Regions from separate parts of the Brevibacillus sp. AF8 genome, predicted to be linked through region 1. Evidence: riboswitches for the same ligand, from Rfam matches in the RefSeq annotation. Region 1 holds a riboswitch; each other region holds the start of a gene.

Region 1 (4,378 bases):
CTTAAAGGATTGATGTAAATGTGGCTGCGCAGGTAGAGTATGGCGTGGCTGTCTTCCAAGAAGCAAAAGTGCGAGCCGAGCGTAAAAGCGAATCTGTTTCCGTGGCGCTTCTCGAAGTTCTCGTGGGAAAATTAAACGAATAAGAGATGTTGTAAAGGGAGGAATGAACCATGTTATTGCGTTACTTTTTTGATGAGAAATTGGCCCATGCATCTTATCTGGTTGGCTGCCAAAAAACCGGGGAGGCGATTGTGATCGATCCTGCCCGTAATCTGGCTCCTTATTTTCAAGTCGCCAAAGAAGAGGGAGTTACCATTGTAGCCGCCACGGAAACCCACATACACGCTGATTTTGTATCTGGTGCCAGGGAATTGGGGGCAGTTCACCAAGCGAAGCTGTTTTTATCCAATGAGGGCGATGAAGACTGGAAATATCAATACTTGGAGGGTTTGAACCATCAGCTTGTCCACGATGGAGATCGTTTTTTTATCGGAAACTTGCTATTTGAAGTTATGCATACGCCTGGCCATACGCCTGAGAGCATCTCCTTCCTTTTGACTGACCATGGAGGGAATGCAGATCGCCCCATCGGGATCTTCACGGGAGATTTCGTCTTTGTCGGCGATATCGGCAGACCGGATTTGCTCGAAAAAGCGGCGGGAATGAAGGGTACGTCCGAGTCAGGTGCACGAGACATGTTCCAGTCCCTCCAAAAATTCAAGCAACTGCCGGATTATATGCAGGTATGGCCAGCTCATGGCGCAGGAAGTGCTTGCGGGAAAGCACTGGGGGCCGTGCCGTCTTCTACCGTCGGCTACGAAAAACTCTTTAACTGGGCGATGTCACACTCTAGTGAAGAGGAATTCGTTCAGGCACTCCTTGATGGACAACCAGAGCCGCCAACGTATTTTGCAGTGATGAAGCGCGTGAATAAGGAAGGCCCTGCTTTGCTCAAGGAACTCCCCGTTGTTCAAGAGTTCAACTCGCTTGAAGCGGTCAAGGAATCGGTGGAAAACGGACAGCTGATCGATACGCGTCCTTTTCAGAAATTTGCGAAGGGGCATCTGGCGGGAACTCTTCACATTCCTTTTAACAAGTCATTTGCCAACTGGGCGGGCTGGATTGTCGATTACAATCGCCCGGTTCACATTCTGGCCAACCCAGATGAGCTGGACGAGATTTTGCAAGCCCTGCATTCCGTAGGGATTGATCATGTCACAGGATATATCGACTGCGGCAAGTTAATAGAAAGGGAAGCGTCTTCGCTCGAGACAATCGAGGAGGTAACACCGCTGGAGATTGCAGATCGCGTGGAAAAAGGAGAGGTTCACGTAGTAGATGTTCGTAATTTGGCTGAGTGGAAGGAAGGACACATTCCGGATGCACAGCACATCATGCTCGGTACACTCGCCGTGCGGCTGGTTGAGATTCCTCGCGAGAAGCCACTTCTTGTACAGTGCCGTTCCGGTGCCCGATCCGCTATTGGCGCCAGCATTCTGAAAGCAAACGGATTCAAAGAAGTGATGAATTTGAGCGGCGGAATATTGAAATGGCAACGAGACGGCTTGGCAGTCGTAGAACTAGGATAAAACGAAGCGAGGAGTTGCAAGGGTGAGCCTATGACTATCGACCTCGTAATCACACTGTTTGTTATCGGTTTCGCGGGATCATTTATCTCTGGTCTCGTCGGGATCGGGGGCTCCATCATCAAGTATCCGATGCTTCTGTACATTCCGCCCGCCCTTGGATTCGTTGCTTACACAGCTCACCAAGTATCCGGAATAAGTGCCGTCCAAGTATTTTTTGCCACCCTGGCTGCTGTTTGGACTCTACGCAAAGATCAGCTTATCCATTACCAGCTCGTTGTGTACATGGGAAGTGCCATTATTGTAGGGAGCTTGCTTGGAGGATATGGAGGAAAATATCTTTCAGCAGATGCCATCAATATCGTCTACGCCATTCTGGCCACCATTGCTGTAATCTTGATGTTCCTGCCAAAAAAGCGAATGGACGAACGTGAACAGACGACCGAGATGATCTTTCATAAGCCAACAGCTGTATTATCCGCTTTGATTGTCGGAGGTGCCTCTGGAATTGTAGGGGCAGCTGGCGCTTTTATTTTGGTTCCCATCATGTTGATCATCCTTAGGATACCGATAAGAGTTGCGATTGCTTCCTCTCTTGCCATCACCTTCCTTTCTTCCATTGGATCGACCATAGGAAAATGGATGGCAGGGGATATATTGTTTTGGCCATCCGTGATCATGGTATTCGCCAGCATCTTGGCAGCGCCGCTCGGTACAAAGGTCAGCAAACGTTTGGACACCCGGATTCTCCAAACCATTCTAGCCTTGTTGATCCTAGCCACGACAATTAAGATTTGGGCCGACATTCTTGCATTTCCATAAATAATAAAGAAAAATAAAAGAATGTTCTATGAAATTACATTTCATAGAACATTCTTATCGAGAGTGGTGGAGGGACTGGCCCGATGAAACCCGGCAACCTTCGTAATCTACGGTGACAAGGAGCAGTTTGCATAAAGCAACTGCTCTTTGTTGAAACTCGTTTCCCAATTGATGAAAGTATCCTAAAATAAAGAAGAAAGGAGGATACTTTCAAACTGAAATCGGCAGAAAATTATCAGACTATACTGAACTTGAAGCGATCAAGAACGCTTTTCACAATCGATATCAATCCGTGAAGAAACTCACGAACGAAGGGGTATCAAACATATGACAAACACCATACATTCAATAGAATTCATCAAGCGCCGTCAAAAACTCGCGGAAAAAATGCCAGACCACAGCGCACTTGTCCTCTTTTCAGGGGTTGTCAAGACACGCAGCAATGACGATAAATATCTGTTTTCACCAAACCGCAACTTCTATTATCTAACGGGCATTTCGCGCAGCAACCTCATTCTCATGATCACAAAACGCGCTGGCATCGTAAACGAAACGCTATTTCTTCAGCGCCCAAATGAGCTGGAAGCGAAATGGACAGGGGCGGTCTTATCCGATCAAGAGGCGAAGGAGCAATCTGGTATTGAACACTTCGACTATCTCGATGAGTGGCTGGAGTCATTTGGAGTCTTTGTGAGGCGCTGCGAAGGCAAGTCCTCACTCTATCTTGACTTGTATCGCTATCAGTGGAGCGACGAGCTGACCCCTGCAGACAATTTTGCCGAAGACGCGCAGAAGAAATACCGGACCCTTCAAATTCACGATGCGGGCCCATGGCTGAAAGAACTGCGTATGTTGAAGAGTTCGGCCGAAATCGAAGAGATCAGACGTGCGATTACGATCACGGATGAAGCAATCCGGCGCATGTGGTCGTATGCACGTCCTGGAATCATGGAATATGAACTAGAGGCGCACTATGATTTCACGTTGAAGTCGCACGGTGTTCGCGAGCTTCCTTATTTACCCATTATTGCTAGTGGCGTCAATGCTACTATCTTGCACTATGAAGCGAATAATCAGCGTGCGGTAGATGGTGACTTGGTCCTCCTCGACCTCGGTGCAGCATCGAATTACTATGCGGCTGATATTTCGCGAACGTTTCCCGTAAATGGTCGCTTTACTGAACGACAGAAAGCGATCTATCAACTCGTGCTCGAAGCAGAAATCAAGACCATCGAAGCAGTGAAGCCTGGTGTCACACTTTCAGAACTCAATGATGTTACGAAACAGGTCCTGACAGATGGTCTGCTACGTCTCGGTCTCATCCAAGACAGCAGTGAGCTCTCCAAATACTACTATCATTCCGTGTCACATCACCTTGGACTGGATACGCACGATTTCTCAGATTACAATGTTGGCTTGCAGCCTGGTATGGTGATCACGATTGAACCAGGTCTGTACATAGAGGAAGAAGCCATTGGGATTCGGATTGAAGATAATGTGTTGGTAACAGCAGAGGGCTGCGAGATACTCTCGTCACAGATCCCGAAGGAAATCGAGGAAGTGGAAATGTTGATTGGGAAAAAGGAATAGCGAAAGCTTAGTGTAACCATAACAAGCTCTGTTATGGTTACTTGCATGTGAACATCTCCTTACAAAAACTAGTAAAACGACAAAGAAATGTCTAATACATCTTCCAAAAAAAACCATTTGATTGTAAAATAAAGTAAAACTAAAAGGGTGATCCAATATGGGGGGACTGCTAGGGACATTGCACCAGTCGCTGCGGTCAGAAATCGAACAACATCGGCGAGCGCGCGGTTATACATTAAGCAAACTAGGGGATTTAACTGGTATTAATCCGGGGACATTGAGCGAGATTCTAAATGGGAATCCACCTCGGGCTATCACAATAGGTCAATTAGATGCGCTCGCTTCGGTGTTTGGCTACGAGCCAGGCTGGATGTATGAAC
Region 2 (4,378 bases), on a different contig from region 1:
TTGTTGCTCATGAATTAAGCCTTGAACCGTTTGATAAATCGCCCGGTTGATATCTTTTTCCGCTTGCTGGTTGGCTAGGCCTGCCAATTGGGGATAGTAAATCGTGGTGTTCGGACGGCTGATCGTACGTGTCAGCACAGTAGCTGGCAATTGATTGAGTTCCACTTTTTTCCGTTTGCCTCCTGTACGTGTGAGTTGTGTAATAGCCTATTCGAAATTGTTTTTGGCTGTTCTCACTTTTTTCACAAATTTGGCAAAGGTTTGGCTATATAATGGGGAAAGAATCCGATACATAAGTAATAAGGAAAAGGGGGGCAATTATGATTCAATTGATTCGCAATACCTTGACTGACAAAGAAGGCTTTATGATTTTCATCCTATGGAATCATTTGTGGATGGCGGGACTCATTGCCTACCAAGTGGATGTGAACTTCTGGAAAGTGACGTCCTTGGGATTGCTGGTCACTTTAATTGTTTCGCCGTATTATTTCATTCGCAAAGATAGTCTTGTGATTCGTTATCTGGTAGCAATTGGACTCATGTTCTATGCGATTTCATTCGATCACTTTACCGATTACCAAGAGATCACCTTCCTCGCTTTTATCGTCATGGGCTTTTTGGCAGCCTATTTGGATTGGAAGCTGGTCGTAACAGCGGGAATTACCCAAATCATTGTCACGGTTATCGGGTTCTACACAGGAACCTACCAGATCTTCGATGGTGATTTTTCGGAGCTCAATTTGCTTATGCGTATTGTCACGCTTCTCATGATGATGGGAGCCGTCACGTATCTGTGTCTCGCCGGACAAGCCTCCCTGCAAAAAGCGCACGACGCAAGGCAGGAAGCGGAAGAGAAGGAGCGCCGTTTGGGAGAAATGCTTTTGAACATCCAGCAAATGACCGAGCAGCTGGATCGTACCAGCGATCATGTGCATGAGCATGCGGAAGGTACAAAGCGCAATACCGATGAAATGATGGTAGCCTTCAAGGAAGTCGCCGTCGGTATGGAATCGCAGGCGAATTCTACGGTGAAGATCGAAGAAGAGGTTCAATCTATCGATCAGGAAATCGAGGCGGTCACAACACAGACCAACGCAATGAAAACTGAATCGCAACAAAATAACCGTCGCCTGACAGAAAGTGTTCAGATGATGAACGAGCTGTCCTCGCAGATGGAGCAAATTGTACAGGCAGTCAATGTGGCAGCTTCTACGATTCACCAGCTCAATCGACAGGCGAATCGCGTAGAGGAAATTGTCGGCGCTATTAATCAGATCGCGACACAAACGAATCTCTTGGCACTGAATGCGGCGATTGAATCGGCGCGTGCAGGCGAGCATGGTCGGGGATTTGCTGTTGTAGCGGATGAGGTACGCAAGCTGGCAGAACAAAGCGCGACAGCTACGCAGGAAATTACCGACATTCTCAAGTCACTCCACCAGGAAAGTGAGAATGCGGTGCAGCATATGAGCAATGGGGAAGTGTCTGTTGCAAAAGGCCAAGAGCTGGCCGTAAAAACAGTGGCCTCCATCGAAGCCGTGCGTGCCGGGATGATGGCCTTCCTGGAAGCTGCTGATCAAGTAAGCTCCAGCATGGACCGGGTAAAAGTGCGTTCCGGCGAAGTTGCCATCGAGATGTCGACCATTACAGCGGTAACCGAGGAATCGGTAGCCAACCTAGAAGAGCTGTTTGCGACAGCAGAAAACCAGCATCAAAAAGTGCGTGAGATTACGGAAGAGCTGGGCGAGTTGAATACGTTGTCTCATCGCCTCCAGCAAACCTTTCACGTAAATTAGAGGCTGTGCTTCTCGCCAAGTTAAACGGTGCTGAAAAGACGACTTTTTAAACTTCGATTCACTTTTAGAAGTGTTTGGAATTGAGAAAAAAGAATTGCATTTTTGAACCGTTCTGCTAGAATGAATTCCATTGTAACTGAATATATTCACCTACCTTATCAAGAGCGGCGGAGGGACTGGCCCGATGATGCCCGGCAACCACTGATCATGTCTATGCATGAACAGAAAGGTGCCAATTCCTGCAAAACCTGTACCATGGTTTTGACAGATGAGGAAGAGAACGGCTACGTACGCAAACTCTTCCTCCGGGAAGAGTTTTTTTGTGTATTTGTAAATGGGGAGGAGGAATAAACGAACGATAAATTAATTTTATAAGATAATATTCGTAAATAGTATTGAAAAAATAGGTAAAAAGCCGTACATTACCTAATAGGATAAAGAAAAACGTAAAGTTCGGATAGGGAGAGATACATCATGAAGAAGTTATTGCTGGCATTAACGACATTCGCAGTATTGGCAACAGGCTGCTCGACTGGAACCAGCGCACCTGCAGATCAGCCAGGAGGACAAGCAGCAGGACAAGAGGGCGCGGCCAAAAAGCGAATTGCCTTGATTTTGCCCGAGAAAATCGGTGTGAATCCGTTCTTCCAACAAATGGATGAAGGGGCGAAGAAAGCCGCACAAGAGCTGGGCGCAGAAGTGAAAACGATCGAATCTACGGACCATGGAGCGATTGAAGAAAATCTGCGTGTAGCTGTTGCAGAAAATTATGATTTGATCATCACTTCTTCCTTTACATCAGAGGATGCATTGAAAAAAGTAGCTACCGAAAATCCTGACCGTAATTTTGCGATTATTGATACCGTAGTAGATTTGCCAAACGTACGCAGTGTTACTTTCCGCGAGCAGGAAGCGGCTTACCTGGTGGGAGCAGCAGCAGGCTTGGCAACGAAAACGAACAAAGTAGGTATGGTTGTCGCTCTTGATATTCCGCAGTTGAAAAAATGGACAGTTGGCTTCGGAGAGGGCTTGAAAGCGACGAATCCAAAAGCAGAGCTGATGGTCAATTATGTAGGAAGCTTCACTGACCCGGCAAAAGCGAAGGAGTTGGCTTTGCTCCAAGCTTCCAAAGGCGCTGACTTCATTAACGGTGCAGCAGCAGTAGGCGATCTCGGCGTTTTCGAAGCAGCGAAGGAAAAAGGCTTCTTCACAGCAGGTCAGGACGTTGACCGTACCACGATTGACCCAGAGCATATTGTTCTGTCCCAATTGAAAGGGACTGACGCGGCAGCTTATGAAACCGTGAAGACCTTTGTAGAAGGAACGTTCAAACCAGGTGTTGTGGCGTACGGCTTGAAGGAAAAAGGTGTTGGCGTAACCTATGTCACGCACGAAAGCAAAACGCCGCTGAACGCGTTTATTGGACAAGAAGTCGTGGATAAAGTGAAAGCGATCAGCGATGAGATCGTAGCGGGAACTCGCCAAGTACCAGATAAATTCTAAACACGCACGTCAAAATGCTTGTGCACAGTGATGGATGTGACCGACTACGGCTGTGTAGTCGGTCTTCCATTTTCATAAAAGGACGTACAGAAATGAGGGAGTGGGAATGACCGAACGCTTGGAAATGAGGGCCATGACCAAGAAGTACGGAGATTTTACCGCCAACGACAAGGTGTCGTTCTCACTGGCAGCAGGAGAAGTCCACGCGATTGTCGGGGAAAATGGGGCGGGCAAAACGACACTGATGCGGATGCTGTACGGGATGGAGCAGCCGACGTCGGGAGAGATCGTGTTAAACGGCAAGCCAGTTGTTTTTCGCGGACCAGAGGACGCGATTCGAAATGGAATCGGGATGGTTCACCAGCACTTTATGCTCTTCGGAGAATTCAGTGTGGCTGAAAATATCGTGATCGGATATGAGCCGAGGCAAGCGGGTTTTTTCAAAAGAAAGGATGCGGAGGACAAGGTGCGGGCGCTGAGTGAGCAGTATCGCATTCCGATTCAACCGCAGACCAAGGTAGCGAATTGCTCGATTGGGGAACAGCAACGGGTCGAAATTCTGAAGGTCCTGTATCAGGGAGCGGATATTATCGTGTTGGACGAGCCGACCGCTGTCCTTACCCCGCTGGAGGTACGCGACCTGCTGCAAACGATTCGAAACCTGGCAGAGAGCGGCAAGAGCGTCATTTTGATTACACATAAGTTGCAGGAAGTCATGGAGGTAGCCGATCGTATTACGGTATTGCGCGGGGGCAAAGTGACGGGAACGGTTTCGCGGAATGAGACAAATGCGGACGATTTAGCCAGATTGATGGTTGGACGTGAATTGCAGGAGCTAGCTGAGCGAGTTCCTCTGGATAAAGGTCCCTTGTTGCAGGTGGAGAATCTCACCGTTCGAGAAAAGCAGACACTGCTCGATCAAGTCAGCTTTACCGTACATCACGGAGAAATCGTAGGAATCGCTGGTGTTTCCGGGAATGGCCAATCCGAGCTGCTGCAAGCGATCAGTGGCTTGCGAGCGGCACAGGAGGGCACGGTGCGATTAGGCGGCAAGGACGTGACGAACAAATCAGTAGCCA
Region 3 (4,378 bases), on a different contig from region 1:
ATGTATTGTTCATCCCCTGTCCCTACTGGAAAGACAAGTGGATCAAAAATAATATCCTGTGGCTTTATTCCATACTGGTTGACGAGAATGTCATACGAACGTTGCGCGACCTCCAGCTTCTTTTCGCGAGTGATAGCCATACCCGCTTCTTCAATCGTTCCGACGACAACGGAGGCACCGAACTTGTGAATAAGCGGAACCACTTCCTCAAATCGATCCAACCCGTCTTCCAGGTTAATTGAGTTGAGAATGGCCTTCCCTTGCGAATAGCGAAGTCCCAGCTCCATGACCTTGGCATCTGTCGAGTCGATCATGAGCGGTGCTTTTACTTTTTTCACGATGAACTGTAGGAATTTTTCCATATCTTCGTATTCATCACGGTCGGGGTCAGCCAAGCATATATCGATGACATGTGCACCACGCTTTACTTGGGCTCGGGCAATATCAGACGCTTCTTCATAGTGACCAGCTGCAATCAGATCACGAAATTTTTTGGAACCGATGACATTGGTCCTCTCCCCTACGAGCAAGGGACGATTGTCATCTTCGACGTAAACGACCTCGATCCCGGAGACCGCGCTCAGCGGTTCTACAGCAGCACTGCGCGGCTTGCAGTCTTTCAATGCTTCTGCCATCGCTTGAATATGGTCAGGCGTTGTTCCGCAGCAACCGCCAGCGACGTTTATCCAGCCCTGTTCCGCGAACGCCCGCATTTTCGAGGCAAGTCCCTGTGGCGTTTCATGATAATGACCGTTCTCATCTGGCAAACCTGCGTTCGGATAACAGCTGACCGCACATTGGGCAATTCCTGATAGTGTCCGCAGATGATCACGCATGAACTCAGGTCCTGTCGCACAGTTCAGACCTATAGAGACAGGCTTTATATGCTCCAAGGAGACGTAAAACGCCTCGATATTTTGGCCCGCCAGCGTCGTGCCCATCGGCTCAATCGTACCTGACAGCATCACGGGGATCTCCTGTCCAAGCTCTTCAAAAGCTTTGCGAATCCCGATCCCGCCAGCCTTGACGTTCAACGTATCTTGCGAGGTTTCTAAAAGAAGAACATCGGAGCCGCCGAGAATCAGACCTTTTGCCTGACGATAATATGCCTCGATCAGTTCTTCGAAGGTGACACCGCCTGTCAACGAAAGGGTTTTGGTCGTCGGTCCCATGGCACCTGCTACAAAACGCGGCCACTCCTCCGTGGAATAGGCATCCACCGCTTCTCTGGCCAAGCGAGCTGCCGCTATATTGATCTCAAGGTCTTTCTCTGGCACATCGTACTCGGCCAAAACAATGGAAGCAGCACCAAACGTATTTGTCTCGACGATGTCTGCGCCTGCCTCTAAATATTTCTCGTGAATGGAACGAATCACATCTGGTCTGGTCAAGTTCAGGAGTTCATTACAGCCATCATAGGCTTCACCGCCGAAATCATCAGCAGTCAGATTCGCCTGTTGAAGCATGGTGCCCATTGCACCGTCCAGAATCAGAATTTTCCGGGAAAGCTGTTCGCGAAAAGTTGGTTTCATTGACGTGCCCCTTTTCTCCCTTGCATCTGGGTAAATAAAAAAATCCTCTTCTTTGAAAGAAGAGGATTTGTCAGCAGATACGAAAACGCCTGAGACATCCTCTTATCTTTCAAAGCACGTAGCTTTGCTGGAATTGGCACCGGATTTTTACCGGTTGCCGAGGCTTCATCAGGCCAGTCCCTCTGCCTCTCTGGATAAGAGTCGTACACTTGTCATTTAGTTGGTTTGCGAAATGTCTTGAATGTTTGCAAGTATCTTAACACCCCTTTTGTCTCCCCGTCAATTGTGAATTGTCTATTTTTTACTGAGCTTCTCTTCTTACCCGCCCATTTTTGCCTAAGTGGGCATCCGCCCAGTCCAATATCGGCATTCGTGTATAGACTGGAGTATAACGGAAAGGAGGGGAAACAAAGATGAGTACATCTTTCTGCGGTAACGGATTCTTCGGTGACTGCTTCGCAATCGTGCTCGTGCTGTTTATCCTGTTGGTTATTATCGGGTGCTCGTGTGACGACTGTTAGATAAGTGTAAAAAAGGCTATCCCAAAAGCCATCAGGAATGGCTTCGGGATAGCCTTTTTTTCTTGTTATTTGGTGATGATCTTGCCTGTCACAGCATCCAGAGTAATATATTTGAACGCCAGCTTTTCGTCACTCCACGGCACATACGCCAGCTTTGGTTGAGCTAATTTTTGCCCATCCACATCTCTCCTCAAATAGACCAGCTTTAATGGCATGACTCGTAAATACGCCTCAACAGCCTTGTCTTTCGAGACGATCTCGTCGGATGCTGGAAGCTCCACCAACTCGTGCGTCTCTCTGTAGTTTTCGAACTTTGTCACTTTGCCAGAAGACGGATCGACTGTTACTGAATAAGCCGCTTTCGGCCAGCGATCCTGTACTGGAATGCCATCCTTGCTCATGAGATATCTGAATTCCCATTCGCCCGAAGACACAGGATTCGTTTCGTCTGGCTGTATGACTTGCGCCAATTGCACTTCTTTTATGCCTGGATCAACGTATTTAGGCAGAAAGGCAAGTGCAGCCTCTTCCGCTTGCTCGCGTTTGACTGTCACTGCTGTATCGGATCGCGGTGACCCCAGCCCGACGACACTGCCTGTTTCTGCGAGAACTTCTACGCCGATATACTTGTCATTTTTATCATTCCAGACGTATTCCTTGCGTCCGTCACGGTTACTCTCTCTATAGGTCGAGTCATCCACTTGTATGCCGAATTCCGCTTGCAGCAACGCTTTTGCCTCATCCTTGGAGCGAACCTTGACGTATTCCTTTGGAGATTCGATCGGATGTGCTTCCTTCGTATTCAACTGATCATAAGCAAGCCCGTTATCTCCCGTTCCATACACCATCTTGCCATTGGTCGCGTCGATATACCACTCCTGACCATCTTCACGTCCTCTTTGCATGAAGGAAACAGCTGGTGTGTACTCCAGAATGGGCTGCCACATATCCCCTTGATTTGATTGTGGCTGTATTCTCGGATTCTGCACGTACCGAAGCTTCATATGCTCGCTCAGCTCTTTGATGGCTACCTCTTCTGACACAGCAGTCGATACATCCGGGTACTGCGACGGCTCAAATGATTCGAGCCCCTTATTGAAATATTCGAGGTGGCCAGAGTCGGTTGTTTCGATGCTTATTTCATCAGACAACACCGGCATCCCGTTATAGTATCTCAGGTACAATCCCGGATGGTTGGCGTCCAACAACCGATAGTTCTCGCTATCAGCCCCGAGCAGCTTGTTCAGGAACTGTCGCTCTTGCTCCAATGCTTTTGCTCCTTCTGCTCTTTTCTGGCTCTTTGCTTCCTTTTCATCCTTAAACAGAAGCCTATAATGTTCCAATGCTTGACCATTGCCAGTGATCACAAGAGAAACTTCATGACCCTCTTTGTTCGTTTTCCCCAAAATGAATGACATGCCATCGTGGTTCTTTTCTTTATCCAAAAGAAGAAGGGATGGGCTCAAATCGGGCATGGCATCTGTCAGCTTGGTGAAAAAGGCTTGTTCGCTCTTGTTCAATCGCCCGAAAAACGCGACTTGCTCACGTTCGTCAATTCCAACCGACAATACGTCGAACGGAACGGGCTGGCCGTTTTCGATCCGTTGATAATTCACGCTCATCCATGGGCCTTTTACCATATGCTCGTCGGTGTAGATCTGAGTCTCGACGAGCTGATAGGTCTTACTTTCCTCCCCCAAAAAAGCTTGAAGAAATGCGCTTGCTGCTTTCGCCGCAGTCTTGGATGATGGCAAGTTTATCTCCTTCTGTTCTTTCCGCTCACCGTTTATTGTAAAGCTCTCAATTTGTCCTGTCTGTGTATCATAGACAACATTGGCACGCGCAGTATCCCCTTCCAGTAAAGTTAGTGCACTGAATCCATAGCTTGTACGATCCACTCTTATTGTCATCTTGCTCAAGGCTGGAATCACTTTTTTCAATGGTAAGACGGCATCTTCCGCCGACACCATTACACTGTTCTGATTTGCCTCTTTATTATTTGTTTCCGTAGCAGTCGTTGCAATCGCATTCGTTACATTTTTGCCATTTGGCAACTGTGGAAACCAGCCTTGCTGGTGCATTCCCACAGCAGTAACCGCCAAGCAAGCTGCCAGCGAACCAGCCACGAAAATTCGGTTTCGATTCTTGTGTTTATTCTTTGCAATCGCATCTCTGATCCGCAATTCCATTTCCTTTGTAAACCTCACTTCCTCCACCGATTCCTCACTTGCACTCCGTACCGCTTCACGCATTTGCTTATCTACGTCCATTCCAATCCCTCCTTTTCACACAATGTCTTAAAATGTTTTCGGGCCCGTGACAATT

Evidence for each region. A riboswitch is a leader RNA that binds a small molecule or an ion and turns the genes downstream of it on or off. The one in region 1 is predicted to bind S-adenosylmethionine.
Region 2: another riboswitch for S-adenosylmethionine. It lies ahead of KB186_RS14730 (BMP family lipoprotein); the one in region 1 lies ahead of KB186_RS00540 (aminopeptidase P N-terminal domain-containing protein).
Region 3: another riboswitch for S-adenosylmethionine. It lies ahead of metH (methionine synthase); the one in region 1 lies ahead of KB186_RS00540 (aminopeptidase P N-terminal domain-containing protein).

The regions. Positions count from the first base shown of each region.
Region 1 covers NZ_JAGQDN010000001.1:147,771-152,148, forward strand. The annotation lists gene KB186_RS00525 (FAD/NAD(P)-binding oxidoreductase) at 1-18, shown strand, start outside; gene KB186_RS28220 (hypothetical protein) at 21-143, shown strand; gene KB186_RS00530 (MBL fold metallo-hydrolase) at 171-1,589, shown strand; gene KB186_RS00535 (sulfite exporter TauE/SafE family protein) at 1,620-2,408, shown strand; SAM riboswitch class I at 2,460-2,586, shown strand; gene KB186_RS00540 (aminopeptidase P N-terminal domain-containing protein) at 2,736-3,998, shown strand; gene KB186_RS00545 (helix-turn-helix domain-containing protein) at 4,156-4,378, shown strand, end outside.
Region 2 covers NZ_JAGQDN010000010.1:32,127-36,504, forward strand. The annotation lists gene KB186_RS14720 (DUF3298 and DUF4163 domain-containing protein) at 1-165, opposite strand, end outside; gene KB186_RS14725 (methyl-accepting chemotaxis protein) at 321-1,796, shown strand; SAM riboswitch class I at 1,949-2,071, shown strand; gene KB186_RS14730 (BMP family lipoprotein) at 2,271-3,299, shown strand; gene KB186_RS14735 (ABC transporter ATP-binding protein) at 3,406-4,378, shown strand, end outside.
Region 3 covers NZ_JAGQDN010000002.1:122,631-127,008, reverse strand. The annotation lists gene metH (methionine synthase) at 1-1,532, opposite strand, end outside; SAM riboswitch class I at 1,632-1,733, opposite strand; gene KB186_RS03660 (YjcZ family sporulation protein) at 1,946-2,053, shown strand; gene KB186_RS03655 (YcdB/YcdC domain-containing protein) at 2,119-4,323, opposite strand; gene KB186_RS03650 (sigma-70 family RNA polymerase sigma factor) at 4,314-4,378, opposite strand, start outside.